DNA from 3 places in the Streptomyces sp. MAI_2237 genome. Region 2 is predicted to be linked to each of the others. Evidence: riboswitches for the same ligand, from Rfam matches in the RefSeq annotation. Region 2 holds a riboswitch; each other region holds the start of a gene.
What was found. Region 2 has a riboswitch for cyclic di-AMP ahead of LN251_RS17815 (NlpC/P60 family protein). Riboswitches for the same ligand answer to the same signal wherever they lie in the genome.
Positions count from the first base shown of each region.

Region 1: it holds a riboswitch for cyclic di-AMP, as region 2 does, so the genes downstream of both, LN251_RS26880 (M23 family metallopeptidase) here and LN251_RS17815 (NlpC/P60 family protein) in region 2, are expected to answer to the same signal.
Region 3: it holds a riboswitch for cyclic di-AMP, as region 2 does, so the genes downstream of both, LN251_RS10615 (transglycosylase family protein) here and LN251_RS17815 (NlpC/P60 family protein) in region 2, are expected to answer to the same signal.

Region 1 is NZ_JAJPGQ010000003.1:3,606,640-3,614,013, forward strand. It holds gene LN251_RS26855 (aspartate aminotransferase family protein) at 1-203, shown strand, start outside; gene LN251_RS26860 (helix-turn-helix domain-containing protein) at 298-921, shown strand; gene LN251_RS26865 (DUF6126 family protein) at 918-1,043, shown strand; gene LN251_RS26870 (tyrosine-protein phosphatase) at 1,056-1,853, opposite strand; gene LN251_RS26875 (alpha-galactosidase) at 2,024-4,096, shown strand; cyclic di-AMP (ydaO/yuaA leader) riboswitch at 4,404-4,569, shown strand; gene LN251_RS26880 (M23 family metallopeptidase) at 4,574-5,494, shown strand; gene LN251_RS26885 (SGNH/GDSL hydrolase family protein) at 5,747-6,532, shown strand; gene LN251_RS26890 (TetR/AcrR family transcriptional regulator) at 6,572-7,192, opposite strand; gene LN251_RS26895 (Glu/Leu/Phe/Val dehydrogenase dimerization domain-containing protein) at 7,327-7,374, opposite strand, start outside.
Region 2 is NZ_JAJPGQ010000003.1:1,599,788-1,607,161, reverse strand. It holds gene LN251_RS17830 (lipase family alpha/beta hydrolase) at 307-1,170, shown strand; gene LN251_RS17825 (M23 family metallopeptidase) at 1,396-2,901, shown strand; gene pcrA (DNA helicase PcrA) at 2,960-5,443, opposite strand; cyclic di-AMP (ydaO/yuaA leader) riboswitch at 5,686-5,857, shown strand; gene LN251_RS17815 (NlpC/P60 family protein) at 5,866-7,032, shown strand; gene LN251_RS17810 (hypothetical protein) at 7,093-7,374, opposite strand, start outside.
Region 3 is NZ_JAJPGQ010000003.1:74,566-81,939, reverse strand. It holds gene LN251_RS10625 (cytochrome P450 family protein) at 1-1,176, shown strand, start outside; gene LN251_RS10620 (transglycosylase family protein) at 1,332-2,303, shown strand; cyclic di-AMP (ydaO/yuaA leader) riboswitch at 2,499-2,669, shown strand; gene LN251_RS10615 (transglycosylase family protein) at 2,673-3,353, shown strand; gene eno (phosphopyruvate hydratase) at 3,753-5,039, shown strand; gene LN251_RS10605 (FtsB family cell division protein) at 5,148-5,624, shown strand; partial or broken gene LN251_RS10600 (DUF501 domain-containing protein) at 5,648-6,097, shown strand; gene LN251_RS10595 (Ppx/GppA phosphatase family protein) at 6,251-7,207, shown strand.

The sequences.
Region 1 (7,374 bases), 2.0 Mb from region 2:
TGCAGCGGCACCGAATCCTCACCCAGGTCTCCGGCGACCACCTCGAAGTGATCAAGCTGATCCCGCCGTTGATCATCGGCGAGCCGGACGTGGACCGGTTCGTGGACGCGTTCACCGCCGTGATGGACGACGCGCACAGCGGCGGCGGACTGATGTGGGACTTCGGCAAGACGCTCGTGAAGCAGGCGGTCGCCAACCGGTGAGCCGGGGCGGGTGCCCGGCCTGAGCACCCGGAGCGGTTTTTGCCTCTGGGGCAACAAATTTGCCGCAGGGGCAAAGTCGCGGCTCAATGGAGTCATGAGCTCTCCGGAAGCCGAGTCCGAGCCGCTCGCCGGGCCGGACCTGCCCGCCGTGGCGCCTCAGCTGCGCGCCCTGCGCCGTCGCGCCTCCCTCACCCTGGAGGCCGCGGCGCGCGCCGCCGGGCTCTCGCCGGCCCATCTGTCCCGGCTGGAGACCGGACAGCGCCAGCCCTCGCTGCCGATGCTGCTCGCCCTCGCCCGTATCTACGGTACGACCGTCTCGGAACTGCTCGGCGAGCGGGTCGCCGACCGGGACGCCGTGGTGCGTGCCGGTGACATGGAACCGACCCCGGCGGGCGGCTGGACCTACTGGCAGGCCGGGTCGCCCGGCCGTGGCATGCAGGCCCTGCGCGTCCACGTACCGCACGGCTCGCAGGGCGACATCGTGCGCGTGCATCCCGGCGAGGAATGGCTGTACGTCCTCAGCGGGCGGCTGTGGCTGCGCCTCGGTGACACCACGCACCGGCTCGCGCCCGGCGACAGCGCGCACTTCGACTCGCTCACCCCGCACCGCATCGCCGCGCAGGACCCCGACGGCGTCGAGCTCCTGTTCGTCCACACCCTGCTGCAGAGCCCGACGGCCGCGTTGTGCCTCGGCCCCACCAATGGAGAGACACCATGAGCAACAGCAACATGGAGGAGAAGTTCCCCCGCGCCCTGTGGGTCCGGTTGATCATCTACATCGCCGTGGGACACGTCTTCGCCGCCTTCATCTACCTGCTGTTCGCGGTGGGGGCGAAGTAGGCCGGCCGCCCGTCAGTCGAGCAGCCGTCCCCGCAGCCGCTCACGGATCTCCGGCGTGACCCCGAGCCCCTGCTCCAGGTACGCCTCGACCCCGCCCCAGGTCTCCTCGATGGTCTCGAAGGCCGCCGCCAGATACTCGGCGCGCGCCTCGAACAAGGGGCTGAGCAGCTCCATGACCTCGGGGGAGTAGCCCGCGGAGGAGCTGCTGCTGCGGTGCACCTTGTAGCGGCGGTGCTTGGCGTTGGACTCCAGGTAGTCCGCGACGATGGCCTCCCGCTCGACGCCCAGGGCGAGCAGGGTGACGGCTATGGACAGCCCCGCGCGGTCCTTGCCCGCCGCGCAGTGCATCAGCGCCGGCACGCTGTCCTCGGCGAGCGAGCGCAGCACGCGCGTGTGCTCGGCGGTGCGCTCCCTGATGATCATGCGGTACGAGACGATCATACGGTCGGCGGCCTTGCCGTCCCCGAGGACCTCGCGCAGCTGCTCGATCTCGCCGTCCCGCACCATCGTCCAGAAGCCGGCGCCGTCCGCCGGGTCCGACAGCGGCAGGTTCACGTTCCGCACGCCCGGCAGCTCGACGTCCGGGCCCTCCAGCTTCTGGTCGGCGGCGTTGCGGAAGTCGAAGATCGTGTGCAGCCCCAGCGAGGTGAGGAACGCGGCGTCCTCCTCGGTCGCGTGCGCCAGATGCCCGCTGCGGAACAGCACCCCGTGCCGCACCCGCCGGCCGTCCACCGTCGGCAGCCCGCCCACATCGCGGAAGTTGCGCACCCGGGCCAGCTCCGGCTCGGTCGACGGGATCTGCTGCGTCACGGGGGCTCCTCCCAGTCCGCCCGCCGGCTCGGCTCGACGACGGGCACCCTGACGACGATACGACATACGTTTCCTTGGGCAATGAGTTGTCCACAGGCGTTGCCGTAGGCCCCCACCGGCATTGATGATGTTGCTGCTTGATCGCACCTGTTCGAATATGTGGGGGCTTGATGCTGGAGATCTCCGACAACGGCCGTACCTGGCTCCTGACCGGGCCGACCAGTGGTTACGCGATGCACCTCACCGAGGACGACGAGCTCCTGCATCTGCACTGGGGTCCACGGATCGCCCTGGCCGACGCCGAGGCCCTCGCCGTACGCCCGCTGCCCGACTACCGTCCCTTCGAGTCCCCGCTCGACGGCCGTGAGGAGTACCCGGTCGAGGGCGGCCCGCGCTTCGTGCGCCCCGCCCTGTCCGTGCGCTCCGCGGAGCGGCGCGGCACGGAGTGGCGCTTCGAGGCGTACGAGGCGGAGGGCGACCACCTCCGGCTCAGGTTCCGCGACGGCGGGTTCGCGATCACCCTGCACCACCGGATGCGGCACGACGTCGTCGAGCGCTGGGTGACCCTCGACAACGAGGGCCCCGGCGCCCTGGAGTTGCTGCGCGCGGACGCGGCCACCTGGACCCTCCCCGACCGCGACGGCTGGCGGCTGTCCCAGCTGCACGGCCGCTGGGCCGCCGAGTCCCGGCTCACCAGCTCGCCGCTCACCTACGGCGAGAAGATCATCGGCAGCCGCCGCGGGCACACCGGACACCAGCACCTGCCCTGGGTCGCCCTCGACACCGACGCCACCGAGGAGCGCGGCGAGGTCTACGGCTGCGCCCTGGGCTGGTCCGGCTCCTGGCGCATCGCGGTGGCCCAACTCCCGGACGCGCGCGTGCAGATCACCGGCGGCGCCGGGTACGACGACTCCGGACTGCTGCACCTGGCGGCGGGGGAGTCGTACACCACTCCCGTCTTCGCCGGGCTGTGGAGCGACGGCGGCTTCGGCGGTGCGAGCCGGGCCTGGCACGCCTACCAGCGCGCGTACGTCGTCCCGGACGCCGAGAAGGACCGCCCCGTGCTGTTCAACTCCTGGGAGGCCACGGAGTTCGACATCTCCGAGGAGCAGCAGGGCGCCCTCGCGCGGCGGGCCGCGGCGATCGGCGTGGAGCTGTTCGTCGTCGACGACGGCTGGTTCGGCAAACGCATCAGCGACCGGGCCGGGCTCGGCGACTGGACGCCCAACCCGGACCGCTTCCCCAAGGGCCTGGCACCGCTCGCCGACTACGTGCACGCACTCGGCATGCAGTTCGGTATCTGGGTCGAGCCCGAAATGGTCAACCCGGACAGTGACCTGTACCGTGCCCACCCCGACTGGGTGCAGTTCCAGCCCGGGCGCAGGCGGACGGAGCTGCGCAACCAGCTCGTGCTTAACCTCGCCCGCGAGGACGTCCAGGAGTACCTCTGGGAGCGGCTCGACGCGCTCCTGTCCAGCGCCCCGATCGACTACGTCAAGTGGGACTTCAACCGCTGCTTCACGGACGCCGGCTGGCCCGGCGACGCCTATCCGCAGCGCCTCTGGGTCGACCACGTGCATGCCCTGTACGCCCTGCTGGACCGGCTCCGGGCGGCCCACCCCGGCGTCGTCTTCGAGTCCTGCTCGGGCGGCGGCGGACGGATCGACCTCGGGATCATGAGCCGTACGGACCAGGTGTGGACCTCGGACAACACCGATCCGCTCGACCGGCTCGCCATCCAGCACGGCTTCAGCCAGATCCACCCCGCGCGCGTGATGGCCGCCTGGGTCACCGACAGCCCCAACACCCAGCTCAACGGGCGCGTCAGCTCGCTGCGCTTCCGGTTCGTCAGTGCCATGGCCGGAGTCCTCGGCGTGGGTGGGGACCTCACGCAGTGGACCGAGGAGGAACTGGCCGAGGCCCGCGACTGGGTCGGCCTGTACAAGGTGATCCGGCCGCTCGTCCAGCACGGCGAGCTCCACCGTCTGAGGCCGCCGACGGGCGGGCTGAGCGCGGTGCAGTACACGCGCGGGGACGAGACGGTCGTCCTCGCCTGGCTGCAGGCGCAGAGCTACGGCGAGCCTGTACCGGCCCTGCGGCTGCGGGCCCTCGACCCGACCGCATCGTACGAATGCCTCGAAACGGGCGAAGTGTATCGAGGTGCCGTATTGCTGCATCACGGACTGCGAACCGGACTGCGGGGCGACCTTGATGCGGCAGTTCTCCGACTGCGCCGCATCTGACTCTTGTGTCCGAATTGGCGCGTTGGTTCTGCTTCATTCCAACTCGCGCCGCAGCAAGGGAAGCTGGAGCAGCGTCACGTGAGCAGCGTCATAGCCGTGACGGTGCGTACCTCGTCATGCTCACGTAATCGCTCTGTCATTCCTGCGGATTGACGCGCCGGACGAAGCGGAAATTCACGGAGAGTGACCGTGAATTTCCGCGGAGGATCAAGGGAAACGCATTCGCGGGGAACCGTCGCTTGTCCCCTCGCGTCCTCGTCGCTTACGTTCCACACCAATCCGGACGGACGCCCAATCCTGCCGCCGCCCGGAGCCCGCACCAACTCACCCGTGAACGGCAGGAGCGGGGGACCCACAGGTACAACGCCTGTTCCGGTCTCCGGAACGGCTAGGGGTACAGCCGCGACCAGCGCGCGGCCGGGCATCTCCAGCCCGCACCCGACAGCTCACCTCGCAGGCGCCGGAGAGGAATTCGCCATGCCCGCGAAGGGTAAGCACCGCCGCCCGAAGCCCCAGCGCTTCACCCGCTCCATAGCCGTCGCCGGAACCGGCGGCGCCGCGCTCGCCCTCCCGCTGATGGGTGCCACCGGCGCCCACGCGGCCACCGCCCAGTCCGCTTCCCAGTCGGTTTCGGAAAAGGCCGTGCAGGTCCTTCCGAATACCGTGAAGAAGACGACCGAAAAGAAGAACACCGCCTCCGAAAAGGCGGTGCACGTCTATTCGGTGCGCTCCGGTGACTACCTTTCGAAGATCGCCGAGGAGCAGCACGTCAGCGGTGGCTGGCACAAGCTCTACACCGACAACCGCGACGCCGTCGGCGACGACCCGTCGCTGATCCACCCGGGTCTGAAGCTCACGATCGGCAAGAAGGCCGCGACGGGCACCACCAAGTCCTCCTCCGCGCAGCGCCCGGCCCCGTCCAAGGAGCGCTCCTCCTCCGCGGGCAAGGCCACCACCCGGAGCGCCACGGCGACCACCACCGCCGCCACCGGCTTCCAGCTCCCCGTCTCCGGCGCGACCGTCGGCACCGGCTACCGCGTGGCCGGCAGCATGTGGTCCAGCGGCTACCACACCGGCGTCGACTTCGTCGTCCCCACCGGCACCTCCCTCAAGGCCGTGGGCGCGGGCACCGTCGTCTCCGCCGGCTGGGGCGGCGCGTACGGCAACCAGGTCGTCATCCGGCTCGCCGACGGCTACTACGCCCAGTACGCGCACCTCTCGCAGCTCTCCGTCTCGGCCGGCCAGAGCGTGAGCCCGGGCCAGCAGGTCGGCCTCTCCGGCGCGACGGGCAACGTCACCGGCCCGCACCTGCACTTCGAGATCCGGACCACGCCGGACTACGGCTCCGACGTGGACCCGGTCGCCTACCTCCGCTCCAAGGGCGTCGCCGTCGGCTGACCCCCCGCCGCCACGCCGCCCGACACGCCGCCGAAGGCCGGACCCCGATCCCCGGGTCCGGCCTTCGGTGTGTGCGCCTGCCGATGGTCAACCCGTCAACCGTGCTGGTCGAGGCGTTATTCCGACCTTGGTCAACACTTTAGGAGTGGCTTATCTCACCGCCCGTCAAGCCCTGCCTACGGTCGCGTAGGTCACATTGGAAGGTGAATCATGACGGGCGTGGCAGACGATTCGAAGAGTGACAGCAGATCAGTGATCGGGTCGTACGTCGCGGTGGGGGACAGCTTCACCGAGGGCGTCGGCGACCCCGGCCCCGACGGGGCCTTCGTCGGCTGGGCGGACCGCTTCGCGGTACTCCTCGCGGACCGGCGCCCCGAGGGTGACTTCAGCTATACGAACCTCGCCGTGCGCGGCAAACTCCTCGACCAGATCGTGGCGGACCAGCTCCCGCAGGCCGTGGCGCTCGCCCCGGACCTGGTCTCCTTCTGCGCGGGCGGCAACGACATCATCCGGCCGGGCACCGACCCCGACGAGGTCGCCGAGCGGTTCGAGCGGGCCGTCGCCCGGCTCACCGAAGTCGCCGGCACCGTCATGGTGACGACCGGGTTCGACACCCGTGGCGTGCCCGTGCTCAAGCACCTGCGCGGCAAGATCGCCACCTACAACGGCCATGTACGGGCCATCGCCGACCGGTACGGCTGCCCCGTGCTCGACCTGTGGTCGCTGCGTTCGGTCCAGGACCGCAGGGCCTGGGACGGCGACCGGCTCCACCTCTCGCCCGAGGGGCACACGCGCGTGGCGCTGCGCGCCGGGCAGGTCCTCGGCCTGGAGATCCCGGCAGACCCCGACCAGCCCTGGCCGCCGCTCCCGCCGCGGGGCACCCTGGAGATGCGGCGGGACAACGTGCAGTGGGCCCGCGAGTACCTGGTGCCGTGGATCGGGCGCCGGCTGCGCGGCGAGTCGTCCGGCGACCACGTCACGGCGAAGGGCGCCCTGTCACCCGAGGACATCAGGACCCGGATCGCCTCCGTCGCCTGACGCCCGGCGGAATGAGGCCCCCGGTGCGTACCGGGGGCCTCACGCCTGCGATGCGGTCAACGCCGCGCGGTCCAGGCCCAGTTCGCGTGCCAGCGCCTCGTCCACCCACTCCTGCGCCCGGGTCCGCGAGACGGCACCGGCGTACGAGGTCAGCTGCACCGCCAGCCCGTCCAGCAGGGCCGTCAGGCGCAGGGCCGCGCCGAAGGGGTCGGGGCACCGGAACTCACCCGCGGCGACGCCCTCCGCGACGACCTCGGCGAGCGCCGCCTTCCACCGCTTGTCGAGGTCCTGCGCCACCTCCCGCAGCGCGGGCTCGCGCAGCGCCGCCGCCCAGCCCTCGATCCACAGCCGCCAGCCCTTGGCCTGGCCGGTCGGCGCGTACCAGCGCACGGCGGCGCGCAGTCGCCGTAGCGCCGTGGTGCGACGGCCGAGCAGCTTGCGCAGATGGGCCAGGTCGTCCTCGGCGGCGTAGGCGAACGCGGCGGCGACCAGCTTCTCCTTCGTCGAGAAGTGGTACAGCACCAGGGCGTTGCTGACGCCGAGCGCGGACGCCACGTCGGCGATCCGGACCGCCGCCACGCCCCGCTTCTCGATCTGCTCGATGGCCGCCCGCAGCAGTTCCTCACGCCGCTCGGCCACGCTCAACCGCACTCTCGCCACGCGGTCACCCTATCCGCGCCGCGCCCTCGACCGCCGTCGTGGTTCGGCCTTTTCGGGCAGAGCGGTGCACGTGCTCCTGGACGGGGCGTTGCCTGAAGGCCGCCGCAGGTCGGCCGGTCCTTCGCCCGCTCCCGTCAGCGGTACCAGCCGAACCGCTCCGCGATCACCGGCAGCCGGTCGGC
Region 2 (7,374 bases):
TGAACGAACGTTATCGCCAGCATCCCGCAACCGGCCGTTTCACGGTGCGGACCGAGGGGGAAATCACACGGTGGGACACGTTCGCAGCGCACCGTTCCGAGTCTTTGCGGCACAAGGGCCGCAGCGGGAGCAGGCGCAACGGGAGCCGCGACGAGGTCGCCGCACCACCGTGCCGCGGGCCGCGCGCCGCGGAGGTGCGGTGCGTCGGTGCTGCCCGGAAGGCATCGCCGACACCGTCGCCGCGACATCCCACGAGGGCACACGGGGGTCGGAGCCGTCCTCCTGCGTGTCGACAGGAGGTCGGCCATGAAGGTCACCAGGGCAGTGCAGCCCTTTTTTCCGTTCTGCCAGCGGCTGCTCCCCGTCAGACTGGCGGGACTCTCCGTGGCCCTGCTGAAGGCGACCGCCCTGGAACTCGCGATCCTCGCGGGTCACCTCCTCCTCTATCCCTCGGGCATCACCCAGGAGCGCCGCGTACCGGTACCGCTCCCCTCGCCCGACGGCGCCGCGCAACTGCCGACCGAGGCCAGGCCTCCGGTCGTGCTCCTGCACGGCTTCATCGACAACCGCTCGGTCTTCGTGCTGCTGCGCCGCAGCCTCGCCCAGCACGGCAGGCAACAGGTCGAGTCGCTCAACTACTCGCCGCTGACCTGCGACATCCGTAGCGCGGCCGAGCTGCTCGGCCGGCACATAGAGGAGATATGCGAGCGCACCGGCAGCAGCCAGGTCGACGTGGTCGGGCACAGCCTCGGCGGGTTGATCGCCCGGTACTACGTGCAGCGGCTCGGCGGCGACCTCCGGGTCCGCACGCTGGTCACGCTGGGCACGCCGCACTCCGGCACCAGCGTGGTGCCGCTGGCGAACGCGCACCCGATCGTGCGGCAGATGCGCCCCGGCTCGGAGCTGATCGAGGAACTGAAGCGGCCCGCGCCGGGCTGCCGTACGCATTTCATCAGTTTCTGGAGCGATCTGGACCACCTGATGGACCCGCTGGAGACGGCCTGCATCGACCACCCCGACCTGATGGCGCAGAACGTGCAGGTGAGCGGGATCGGGCATCTCGCCCTGCCGGTGCACCCCGCCGTGGCCACCGGGATACGCCAGGCCCTCGACGCCGACCGGACGGGAGCCGAAGCAGCCGCCCGCTCTGGGGGCCTGACAGTGGCCTGAGAGCCCGCTGACGACTCACCGACATCGAACGCATATCGAACACAAGGCCAAAGCCGCGCCCGCACTCCCCCGAAAGACGGCCGAATGCCCGTTTCCCGCGCGCCCGAAACCAGTTGAAGATTGTCGCGCCCGCATACCGCCGGGTACAGTCGCCGCACTGCTCTGGCAGCCCCTGTTGTCGAGGCGAAAGAGAAGTTGGTGAACGACCGTCACCCGTCGGGGACCATGACCACCCCGGCTCCGGCTTCCGACGCCGCCTCCGCGCCCTACGCGTCGTACGGCACCCAGGAAGCCCAGTACGGCGACTTCACCACGTACAGCGGTTACGACGCGAGCGGTTTTCCCACCGGCGCGCACGCGACGACGACGTTCGCCGCGGACCCCCTCTTCGGCAACCTCCCCGGCGACACCACCGGCTCGTACGACACGGGTCACTGGCCCACCGGCGACCACCAGGCCCCGCACCACGACGCGTACCCGGCCCAGCACGCCCCCTATGGCACCGGCGCCTACGAGACGACCGCCTGGACCGGCGAGTACCAGCAACTCTCCGCCATCCCGCCGCAGAACACCGGGAACGACACCTCCGGCCACTGGGACGCGAGCGCCTGGCTCCAACCGGACCAGGCCGCCGCCGCCAACGACCAGACCCAGCACTGGGGGTGGGGCACCCAGGCCTTCGACACGGGCGCCTACGACGCCACGCAGTGGAACTCCGACGGCGAGGCACCCGCGGCAGGCGAACCGTTCGACCGGCAGGCCACGGCGGTCTTCGAGCAGGTCGAGCACGGCGGGTACGAGGACCACCCGCAGGACGGCTACGAAGAGCACCAGCAGGACGGCTACGAGGAACACCCGCACGACGGCTACGAGGAACAGCCGCACTCGGACGGCGAGTTGTTGACCGCCACGGGCGAGCTGCCCGCCGTGACGCCCCTCCTGGACGACCAGGAAGAGTCGACGCCCGCCCCGGCGTCGCGCGCCGCCGCCCGCAACGCCTCCCGCTCCCGCCGCCGTACGCCCCCCAAGCGCTCGGCGCTGCTGACCATCGCCGTCCCCTCGGCCTGCGTGATGGGGGTCGCGGGCATCGCGGCGGCCTCCGTCGGCACCTTCTCCTCCGACGACGGCTCGACGACCGCCTCGGCCGCGCAGGCGGTGAAACCGGCCGCCGCCAACAACAAACTGGACTCCCAGCTCGAGAGCCTGTCCGCGGGCGCCGACGACTTCGCGGACCGGGCGAGCCGGACGCAGGAGCGCATCGACCTCAAGGCCCAGCAGGAGGCCGAGAAGAAGAAGGCGGCGGCGGAGGCGGCCCGCAAGGAGCGGCTGCGCCCCAAGTACGCCCTGCCGGTCGCCCAGCGGGGGCTCAGCGCCTACTTCGGGCAGGCCGGCATCAACTGGATGTCCGTGCACACCGGCATCGACTTCCCCGTCTCCTACGGCACGACGGTGATGGCCGCGACCGACGGCACCGTCCGCACGCAGTGGAACAGCGCCTACGGCAACATGCTGATCCTGACCGCGAAGGACGGCACGGAGACGTGGTACTGCCACCTCTCCTCCTACCGCGTCCCCTCCGGTACGACGGTGAAGGCCGGGCAGCCGATCGCGTACTCCGGCAACTCGGGCAACTCCACCGGCCCGCACCTGCACTTCGAGGTGCACCCCGCGGGCGGTGCGGCCATAGACCCGCTGCCGTGGCTGCGCAGCCACGGCCTCGACCCGACGTAGGCGTCCCCGACCGCCGTACGAGCCCCCGCTCCCGAGGAGCAGCGGGGGCCGTTTCGTGTCAGAGCTTCTCGACCGGCGCGTACCGCAGCAGCAGCCGCTTGGGCTTGGTGTCGCCGAAGTCGATCGTCGCCTCCGCGTTCCCGCCGGTGCCCTTGACCGCGACGACGGTGCCGAGCCCGAACTGGTCGTGCGTGACGCGGTCGCCGACGGCCAGGGAGACCACCGGCTTCTCGGACGTCCGCCGCGTGGCGAAGCCGGACGCGCCCGACGCCGAGGAGCGCGAGCGGGAGGACGACAGGGAGGCGGCCACCCCGGACGCGGGCCCGGAGGAGACGGGGGACGTGGCGCCCGTGCGCTTCCAGTCGACGTGGTGGGCCGGGATCTCCTCCAGGAAGCGGGAGGGCGGGTTGTACGACGGCTGGCCCCAGGCGCTGCGCAGGGAGGAGCGGGTCAGGTACAGCCGTTCCCGCGCGCGCGTGATGCCGACGTAGGCGAGCCGCCGCTCCTCCTCCAGCTCCTTGGTCTGGCCGAGGGCGCGCATGTGCGGGAAGACGCCGTCCTCCATGCCGGTGAGGAAGACCACCGGGAACTCCAGGCCCTTGGCGGTGTGCAGGGTCATCAGCGTGATGACGCCGGAGCCGTCCTCGTCCTCGTCCGGGATCTGGTCGGAGTCGGCGACCAGGGCCACCCGCTCCAGGAAGTCGGCCAGTCCCGCGGTGGTCTCGCCCTCCGCGGTCTCCTGCTCGAACTCCAGTGCCACGGCCGCGAGTTCCTGGAGGTTCTCGATCCGGGTCTCGTCCTGCGGATCGGTCGAGGCCTGCAACTCGGCGAGATAGCCGGTCCGTTCGAGCACCGCCTCCAGGACGGTCGCGGGGCCCGCGCCGGAGTCGACGATCGTACGGAGGTCCTCCATCAGCGTGTTGAACTTCTTCACGGCGTTGGTGGACCGGGCGGCCATGCCGTACGCCTCGTCGACGCGGCGCAGGGCCTGCGGGAAGCTGATCTTCTCGCGCTGGGAGAGGGCGTCGATCATCGCCTCGGCGCGCTCGCCGATGCCCCGCTTGGGGACGTTGAGGATGCGGCGCAGCGGCACCGAGTCCTCGGGGTTGGCGAGGACCCGGAGGTAGGCCAGGACGTCCCGGACCTCCTTGCGCTCGTAGAAGCGGACGCCGCCGACGACCTTGTAGGGCAGGCCGACGCGGATGAAGACCTCTTCGAAGACACGGGACTGGGCGTTGGTGCGGTAGAAGACGGCGACGTCGCCGGCCTTCGCGTCGCCCGCGTCGGTGAGGCGGTCTATCTCGTCGGCGACGAACTGCGCCTCGTCGTGCTCGGTGTCGGCGACGTAGCCGGTGATGCGCGCGCCCGCGCCGGCGTTGGTCCACAGGTTCTTCGGGCGGCGGGACTCGTTGCGCTCGATGACCGCGTTGGCTGCGGACAGGATCGTCTGGGTGGAGCGGTAGTTCTGCTCCAGCAGGATCGTCGTCGCGTCCGGGTAGTCCTCCTCGAACTGGAGGATGTTGCGGATCGTCGCGCCGCGGAAGGCGTAGATCGACTGGTCGGCGTCACCGACGACGCACAGTTCGGCGGGCGGGAGGTCGTGTTCGTTCGGCGGGACGTCCTCGTCGTGCGCGCCGGTGCCCACGAGCTCGCGCACCAGCGCGTACTGGGCGTGGTTGGTGTCCTGGTACTCATCGACCAGGACGTGCCGGAAGCGGCGGCGGTAGTGCTCGGCGACGTCCGGGAAGGCGCGCAGCAGGTTGACCGTCGTCATGATCAGGTCGTCGAAGTCGAGGGCGTTGGCCTCGCGCAGCCGCGACTGGTACATGGCGTAGGCCTGGGCGAGGGTCTTCTCGAAGCCGTCGGTGGCCTGGGCGGCGAAGTCCTCCTCGTCGATCAGCTCGTTCTTCAGGTTGCTGATCTTGGCGCTGAAGGACTTGGGCGGATAGCGCTTGGGGTCGAGCTCCAGGTCCCGGCAGACCAGGGCCATCAGGCGCTTGGAGTCGGCGGCGTCGTAGATCGAGAACGAGGACGTGAAGCCGAGCTTCTTGCTCTCGCGGCGCAGGATGCGCACACACGCGCTGTGGAAGGTCATCACCCACATCGCGTTCGCGCGCGGCCCGACGAGCTGCTCGACGCGCTCCTTCATCTCGCCGGCGGCCTTGTTGGTGAAGGTGATCGCGAGGATCTGGCCGGGGTGCACGTTCCGCGAGCCGAGGAGGTGGGCGATGCGGTGGGTGAGCACACGGGTCTTGCCGGAGCCGGCGCCGGCCACGATGAGCAGGGGCGTGCCGGCGTGCACGACGGCCGCACGCTGGTTCTCGTTCAGCCCGTCGAGGAGCGCGGCCGGGTCGATCGCCGGGCGCGGGGCGCCGTCGCGGTAGTGGGAGTCCCGGTCCGGCGGCGCGTCGAAGTTCCCGCCGAACAGATCGTCCGGAACCGGCTCCGGCGTGTGATCGTCCTCGGGCGGCGGCGGGGGCTCCTCGTGGCCGCGGGGGGCCTGGAGGTCCGCCAGGAAGCTGTCGTCAAAGAGGCTGCTCATCGCTCTCCGAGTCTAGGGGGCCCCACTGACAGCCCGCCGCCGCCCTGAGAACATCGCCGGATCCGATCGCGCCGCGCACCCTGCGCACACTTTTGTCACCGTCCGTGAGCAGCGGCGGAAGGTTGACCGAAGGTCACGAAAATGTATCGGGCATATCGAACATCGTCCTTCACAGGGGCCACACGAGTTGGCTACCGTTCCGCGCAGGCCATACGACCCCCACCGGCGAACGTCGCCGGGCCGCGTGGCCTCCGCCGAGTCCGGGGCGCCGCCGCGCCGTCCGGAGCCGGGGACCCAACCGACCTTGGGGTGAATCGGCCCGACCCCCCTGCGGGGAGCGGACCGTAGGGCAACCCTTCCGAACCACCCGCCCGAACCCGACAGCTAACTCGGTAGGCGGAATATGGAAGGAGTCGCCTCCCTTGGCGTCGCACCGCAAGTCGCGCCCCGCGGGAACGCGCGTAGCAGGCATACGCACCCCCGCTCTCGCCACGGCCGCCCTCACCTCCGTGGCACTGCTGTCCCAGACGGCCACCGCAGCACCCTCCGCCGACGGCAAGCCCAGCCTCGAGGAGGTCGAGAAGAAGGTCGACGACCTCTACCGCCAGGCCGAGTCGGCCACCGAGAAGTACAACGCGGCCAAGGAGAAGACGACCAAGCAGCGCAAGCAGGTCGACACCCTCCTCGACGACGTCGCCCAGCGCGCCCAGAAGCTCAACCAGGAGCGCGAACAGCTCGGTTCCTTCGCCGCCGCCCAGTACCGCACCGGTGCCGCCGCACCCGACACGGCGACCTTCCTGCTCGCCGACTCCCCGCAGGACTACTTCGACCAGGCGCAGCTGATGGGCCGGCTGACCTCACGTCAGAAGAGCGCGGTCGACGACTACTTCGCCGAGCAGTCGGCGACGATGAAGAAGCGCGAGGAGGCCTCGCGGAGCCTGGAGTCGCTCACCCGGACGCAGAGCGACCTGCAGACCGCCAAGTCCACGGTGCAGCGCAAGCTCAGCTCCGCGCGCGAGCTGCTGTCGAAGCTGACGGCCGAGGAGAAGGCACGGCTCGCCGAGATCGAGAAGCAGAAGCAGGAGGAGGCCGCCCGCAAGGCCGCCGAGCTGGCCAAGCAGCAGGCGGCCGCGCAGGCCGAGGCGGCGGCCGCCACCCAGGACAGCGGCTCCACGTCCACCTCCGGCACCGGCACGGGTACCGGCACCAGCACCTCGGACTCCACGTACGCCACCAAGGCGGCGAAGGCGATCGCCTTCGCCCGCGCGCAGATCGGCAAGCCGTACGTCTGGGGCGCCACCGGCCCCGGCTCCTACGACTGCTCCGGCCTCACCCAGGCCGCCTGGAAGGCCGCCGGCGTCACGCTCCCGCGCACCACCTACGACCAGGTGAACACCGGCACCACCGTCTCCCTCACCGACGCCCAGCCCGGCGACCTGATCTTCTTCTACGACGACATCAGCCACGTCGGCATCTACATCGGCAACGGCATGATGATCCACGCCCCGAAGCCGGGCGCGTACGTCCGCGAGGAGTCGATCTACTACGGCGGCGAGTCCATCATCCACAGCGTGGTGCGGCCGGCCTGAGCCGGGCCGCTCCGACGCGGGGCCTGGGCGCGGGCGCACGGCAGCCGCCGTGCGCCCGCGTCAGGTCCACAGGACCGCGATGAAGATGTTCGTCGTGGTGAGCGCGCCCACCAGGCCGAACATGCTCTTGTCGACCGTCTCCTCGTCCCGCTTCACATAGACCAGGCCGAGGATCACGATCAGCAGGGCCAGCTTGATGCCGATCTTGATGTTGTTGACGTGATGGTCGTCGGCCTGGTTGAGGCCGACCAGGATCGCGCCGGTGACCAGCATGGTCAGCGCCCCGTGCAGCATGCCGGGGACGAAGCGGGCCGTGCCCTGCCCCATCGCCTTCATCTGGGT
Region 3 (7,374 bases), 1.5 Mb from region 2:
CTGCCCAGCGGGGTCGAGGCCTGGCTGGTCACGCGGTACGCCGACGCCAAGCAGACCCTCGCCGACCACCGGCTGTCCAAGAACCCGGCCCACCACGACGAGCCCGCCCACGCCAAGGGCAAGACGGGCATCCCCGGTGAGCGCAAGGCCGAGTTGATGACGCATCTGCTCAACATCGACCCGCCCGACCACACCCGGCTGCGGCGTCTCGTCTCGAAGGCGTTCACGCCTCGCCGGGTGGCCGAGTTCGCGCCACGCGTCCAGCAGTTGACCGATCAGTTCATCGACGGGTTCGCGGCGAAGGGTGAGGCCGACCTCATCCACGAGTTCGCCTTCCCGCTGCCCATTTACGCGATCTGCGACCTGCTCGGCGTCCCCCGCGAGGACCAGGACGACTTCCGGGACTGGGCGGGCATGATGATCCGGCATCAGGGCGGCCCCAGGGGCGGGGTGGCGCGGTCGGTGAAGAAGATGCGCGGCTATCTCGCCGACCTCATCCACCGCAAGCGCGCCGTCCTCCCGGACACCCCCGCCCCCGGTGAGGACCTCATCTCCGGTCTGATCCGCGCCTCCGACCACGGCGAGCACCTCACCGAGAACGAGGCCGCGGCGATGGCGTTCATCCTGCTCTTCGCGGGCTTCGAGACCACCGTCAACCTCATCGGCAACGGCACCTTCGCCCTTCTCACCCACCCCGAGCAGCGGAGCCGCCTGCAGACCTCCCTCGCGGCGGGCGAGCGCGGCCTGTTGGAGACCGGCGTGGAGGAACTCCTGCGCTACGACGGCCCGGTGGAGCTCGCCACATGGCGGTTCGCGACCGAGCCGCTCACCATCGGCGGACAGGACATCGCGGCCGGCGACCCCGTCCTCGTCGTACTCGCCGCCGCCGATCGCGACCCCGCCCGCTTCACCGACCCCGACACCCTCGACCTGTCCCGGCGTGACAACCAGCATCTGGGGTACGGCCATGGCATCCACTACTGCCTCGGCGCCCCGCTGGCCAGGCTGGAGGGCCAGACCGCCCTCGCGACGCTTCTCACCCGGCTGCCGGACCTCCGACTGGCCGGGGATCCGGGGGAGTTGAGGTGGCGGGGCGGGCTCATCATGCGCGGACTGCGCACACTGCCGGTCGAGTTCACCCCGGTCGAGGCGTCGCGGCCGACCGCGCAAACATGACACGCGTTCAACTATGTGATCTTCACGTGATCTACGCGGCATTAACTTGTGACAAGTGATCGGTTGCCGCTACGTTCACGGATCAACAGCGGCGCGAAGGTTTGGCCCAAGCTTCACGCGCCGCGGTCACTGCTGTCTCGCGAAAGGCCCTCCGCATGCTCTCCGGGAACGGTCGTCACCGTCGCCCCCGCCAGGCTCCGGCTCTCCTCGTCGCGGCCGGAGTGACCGGCTCCGCCATCGCGATCCCGCTGTTCGCGGCAGGCGGCGCCAGCGCCGCCGACGGGACCACCTGGGACAAGGTGGCGCAGTGCGAGACGGGTGGCTCCTGGAGCGAGAACAGCGGCAGCGGCTTCTACGGCGGTCTGAAGCTCTCTCAGGCGGACTGGGAGAAGTACGGCGGCCTCGACTACGCCTCCCGGCCCGACCTGGCCAGCCGCAACCAGCAGATAGCCGTCGCGGAGAAGCTTCTGGACGCCGAAGGCGTCGGCGCCTTCCACACCTGTGGGCTGACGTCGGGACTGAGCAAGGACTCCGGTTCGGCTGACGTGGACACCGGCATCGGGGACGGCTCGTCCGACTCATCCGGTTCGTCGGACAGTTCGGACTCCACCGGTTTGTCCAATTCGTCGGGTACCGCGTCGAGCGACCCCTCCGACGGTTCCGCCTCGTCGGACGCGTCCGGTTCGCCCTCGGCCACTCCCGGCTCTTCTTCTCATTCCACCGGTAAGTCGAGCAAATCAGGCAAGTCGGCCTCGCCCTCCACCTCCGCCCCGAGTGACTCTCAAGAGGCCGGCGGCTCTTCCGGTGACCGGTCGAAGAGTGACGAGTCGGACAATTCCCGGCAGGCGCTGGGTTCCTGGAGCCTCGTCGACACGGGAGCGGTCGACTCCACGACCGCCGACGGCGGCACTGGCAAGCACCGCGGAGTCAGCGCCGACGAAAGCGGCGTGAAGCCCGCCGGGCGCGACTCCTACACCGTGCACACCGGCGACACTCTCGCCTCCATCGCCGACTCCCTTGACGTGGACGGCGGATGGCGCGCCCTCTACGACGCGAACAAGCAGGCCATCGGTACCGACCCGAACCACATCTTCACCGGTCAGACCCTCGATCTCCCTGCCGAATAGGGCCAAATGAGGCGGGAGTTCACGTCACACTTCGCGCTGAATGTCCGGTTTGGTGAAAGTGTGGGATGAGTCTCAGAGGCCCTGATCGTCTTTGAAATTCAGCGGATTCCGTGTCTACGGTCGTGACCGCTCGGCAACCCGAGCCCCGTCTGCCGCAACGCCGAATCCTGCCAGCGGCCGTACGGGAACAGTCGTCGCTTCACAGCGCCGTAGGCAGGAGCGGGGGACCCAAGGTAAGTGCCCCACCGGGTGGTTGACGGTGGTGGCTCGGGGTGTAGCCGCGGCTCGCGAGAGCGAGTCCGCGGCCGGGCAACTCAACCGGCCCGAACCCGACAGCTCACCTCGCAGGCGTCGGTGAGGGGATCCACCATGCTGTTTTCCAGCAAGGGCAAGCACCGTCGTCCGTCCAAGGCCACCCGCGCCGCCGCGCTCGCCGGTGTCACCGGTGTCGCCATCGCCGCCCCGCTGATGGCGGCCGGCAACGCCTCCGCCGCCACCGCATCCGAGTGGGACGCGGTCGCCCAGTGCGAGTCGGGTGGCAACTGGTCCATCAACACCGGCAACGGCTACTACGGCGGTCTGCAGTTCTCCGCCTCCACCTGGGCCGCGTACGGCGGCACCGCCTACGCCGCGCAGGCCAACCAGGCCTCCAAGGCGCAGCAGATAGCCGTCGCCGAGAAGGTTCTCGCCTCCCAGGGCAAGGGCGCCTGGCCGGTCTGCGGCACGGGCCTGTCCAGCGCCGCCTACAACGGCTCCAGCGCCTCCACCGGCTCGTCGAGCAGCACCACCCGCTCGACCACCGAGCAGCAGGCCTCGCGGTCCTCCGAGCGTCCGGCCCCCAAGAAGTCGACCAAGACCGTCACCACCCCGACCGGCAAGAAGGTCAAGAAGGGCGACGGCGAGTACAAGGTCGTCAAGGGCGACACCCTCAGCTCCATCGCCACCGCGCACAAGGTCAAGGGCGGCTGGAAGAAGCTGTTCGACCTGAACAAGGGCATCGTCCAGGACGCCAACCTGATCTACCCGGGTCAGCAGCTGCACCTGAAGTAAGGCACAGCCGACCTACAGGCCCCGCACATCCGTGTCCCCCACCGTGGAGGTGCGTGAGGGCCACCCCCGTCCCCACGGGCTCCCCGCTCCGGTGCGTCTTCCCCCGTACGCACCGGAGCGGGGCTTTTCTCTGCCCGCCGCCTGTCCGGCGCCTGCCCGCCGCCTGCCCGCCGTCTGTCCGGCGCCTGCCCGTGGCCGGCGCGTCGTCGCCCGGGATACATGCTGTGTTCACCCGCCTTTGTTCCGCACGTGAACAATAGGTACCGTCTGTCCTTGTCCACGGGACGGTCGGTCGGCTGGCCGATGGCCCCGGGGCGGTTAGGCTCTAGTCGCAAGGCCGAGGTAGGGCCTAAAAAGGCCCGCGTGCCCCGCACAACCAGCGTCACATCCAAGAAGGAGATGCTCGTGCCGTCCATCGACGTCGTCGTAGCCCGGGAAATCCTCGACTCGCGAGGGAACCCCACCGTCGAGGTCGAGGTCGGCCTCGACGACGGCAGCACGGGTCGTGCCGCCGTCCCGTCCGGTGCCTCCACGGGCGCCTTCGAGGCCATCGAGCTCCGCGACGGTGACCCCAACCGCTACAAGGGCAAGGGCGTCGAGAAGGCCGTCCTCGCCGTCATCGAGCAGATCGGCCCGGAGCTGGTCGGCTACGACGCCACCGAGCAGCGCCTGATCGACCAGGCCATGTTCGACCTGGACGCCACCGACAACAAGGGCTCGCTCGGCGCCAACGCCATCCTCGGCGTCTCGCTCGCCGTCGCCCACGCCGCCTCCGAGGCCAGCGACCTCCCGCTCTTCCGCTACCTGGGCGGCCCGAACGCGCACCTGCTGCCGGTGCCGATGATGAACATCCTGAACGGCGGCTCGCACGCCGACTCCAACGTGGACATCCAGGAGTTCATGATCGCCCCGATCGGCGCGGAGACCTTCTCCGAGGCCCTGCGCTGGGGCGCCGAGGTCTACCACACGCTCAAGTCCGTGCTGAAGTCCAAGGGCCTGGCCACCGGCCTCGGCGACGAGGGCGGCTTCGCCCCGAACCTGGGCTCCAACCGCGACGCCCTGGACCTGATCCTCGAGGCCATCAAGCAGGCCGGGTACGTCCCCGGCGAGCAGATCGCCCTCGCGCTCGACGTCGCCGCCTCCGAGTTCTACAAGGACGGCAAGTACCAGTTCGAGGGCAAGGACCGCTCGGCCGCCGAGATGACGGAGTACTACGAGGAGCTCGTGGCGGCCTACCCGCTCGTCTCCATCGAGGACCCGCTGTTCGAGGACGACTGGGCCGGCTGGAAGGTCCTCACGGACAAGCTCGGCGACAAGGTGCAGATCGTCGGCGACGACCTGTTCGTCACCAACCCCGAGCGCCTGGCCCGCGGCATCGAGGAGGGCACCGCCAACGCCCTGCTGGTCAAGGTGAACCAGATCGGTTCGCTGACCGAGACCCTGGACGCCGTGGAGCTCGCCCAGCGCAACGGCTTCAAGTGCATGATGTCCCACCGCTCCGGCGAGACCGAGGACGTCACCATCGCCGACCTCGCCGTCGCCACCAACTGCGGCCAGATCAAGACCGGCGCCCCGGCGCGCTCCGAGCGCGTCGCCAAGTACAACCAGCTGCTGCGCATCGAGGAGATCCTCGACGACGCCGCGGTGTACGCCGGCCGCAGCGCCTTCCCGCGCTTCAAGGGCTGAGCCGCAAAGGGTCAATCCTGCGCCAGTCGTACGTACGTCCCCGTACCGGTCCCGTACCGTGTGCGGGGACGTACGCACGTGTGAACGGCATGAACGGGAGGCGCGGACATGGCCGTGAAGGACCGGGACCGGTTCTCCACCGCGACCAGGCTCAGGCTGCTCGGCGAGCAGACGGCGGCCCGGGTCTACCGCTCCCAGACCAAACGGCAGGCCCGCCGCTCCCGGCTGACGGGCCGGGCCGCGCTGCTGGCCCTGGTGCTGTGCACCCTCGTCGTGGCCCTCGCCTATCCGATAAGGCAGTACGTCTCCCAGCGCGCCGAGATCTCCGACCTGGAGCGCCAGAAGCAGCAGGCCGAGGAGCGGGTCGAGCAGCTGCGCGACCTCAAGGCGCGCTGGAAGGACGACTCCTACGCCGAGCAGCAGATCCGGCAGCGGCTGCACTATGTGATGCCGGGCGAGACGGGATACGTCGTCGTCGACCCGGACCGCGCCAGGCAGTCGCGCGCCGGACTGGGCGCCGCCGACCGCCCGTGGTACGCGAACTTCTGGGACGGGGTCGACAAGTCCGACGCCTCCGACCAGTGACCTGAGCAGAAAGACAGTTCTCCGTGGAAACGCCTCCGCCGCCCACCCCGCGCACCGAGCCCACCGACGCCGACGTCGAGGCCTTCAAGCAGCAGCTCGGGCGGCCGCCGCGCGGGCTGCGCGCGATCGCCCACCGCTGCCCGTGCGGGCAGCCGGACGTCGTGGAGACGGCGCCCCGGCTGCCGGACGGCACGCCCTTCCCGACGACGTACTACCTGACGTGCCCGCGCGCCGCCTCGGCCATCGGCACGCTGGAGGCGAACGGCGTCATGAAGGAGATGACGGAGCGGCTGCAGACCGACCCGGAGCTGGCCGCCGCGTACCGGGCCGCGCACGAGGACTACATCCGGCGCCGGGACGAGATCGAGGTCCTGGAGGGCTTCCCGAGCGCGGGCGGCATGCCGGACCGGGTGAAGTGCCTGCACGTGCTGGTGGGTCACTCCCTCGCCGCGGGCCCGGGCGTGAACCCGCTGGGCGACGAGGCGATCGCGATGCTGCCCGAGTGGTGGCGCAAGGGCCCGTGCGTGCAGCGGCTGGCGGCTCCCGACCCGGCCGACGAACTCCCCGGCGAGGAGGCCGAGGAGGACCCGACCGTGATCCGCAGCGGCTTCTTCTCGGCCCGGCCGATGACGCCCAGGGGCTTCACCCGGGTCGCCGCGGTCGACTGCGGCACCAACTCCATCCGGCTGCTGGTCGCCGACGTCAACCCCGGCACCGGCGAACTGCTGGAGCTGGACCGGCGCATGACGATCGTGCGGCTCGGTCAGGACGTGGACCGCACCGGCCGGCTGGCGCCGGAGGCGCTGGAGCGGACGTTCGCGGCCTGCCGTGAGTACGCGGAGGTGATCCGCGACCTGGGCGCCGAGAAGGTCCGTTTCGTGGCCACCTCGGCCTCCCGGGACGCCTCCAACCGGGACGACTTCGTGCGGGGCGTCGTCGACATCCTCGGCGTCGAGCCCGAGGTGATCTCCGGCGAGCAGGAGGCGGAGTTCTCCTTCACCGGCGCGACCAACGAGCTGAAGGGCCGCGACGACCTCGCCCGGCCCTACCTGGTCGTGGACATCGGCGGGGGGTCGACGGAGTTCGTCGTGGGGGACGACCACGTGCGGGCCGCGCGCTCGGTGGACGTCGGCTGCGTGCGGATGACCGAGCGGCACCTCGTGGTCGACGGCGCCGTCAGCGACCCTCCCTCCGAGGAGCAGATCGCGGCCGTACGCGCCGACATCGAGCGGGCCCTGGACCTCGCCGAGGAAACGGTCCCGCTCGGCGAGGCGCGGACCCTGGTCGGGCTCGCCGGCTCGGTGACCACGGTGTCGGCCATCGCCCAGGAGCTGCCCGCGTACGACTCCGCGCGCATCCACCACTCCCGTGTCTCGCGCGAGCGCGTCCGCGAGATCACCGACCGGCTGCTGCGCTCCACCCACGCCGAGCGCGCGGCCGTCCCCTCGATGCACCCCGGGCGCGTCGACGTCATCGCCGCCGGGGCTCTCGTCCTGCTGTCGATCATGGAGCGGACGGGCGCCGAGGAGGTCGTCGTCAGCGAGCACGACATCCTCGACGGCATCGCGTGGTCGGTGGCGTAGGTCTCGATTGTTACCGATGGGTAGCTCTCTGACGAGCAGGTCGGATAGCGTATGAGCGTCACGGAGGGGCCTTCGCGGGCCCCTCTGCGATGTGTCCTCCGGAAAGTTCGTGAAGTTCTTCACAAGGAATTCCGTCCCCGGAGACCATGAAACGGTCCCGGTTGGGC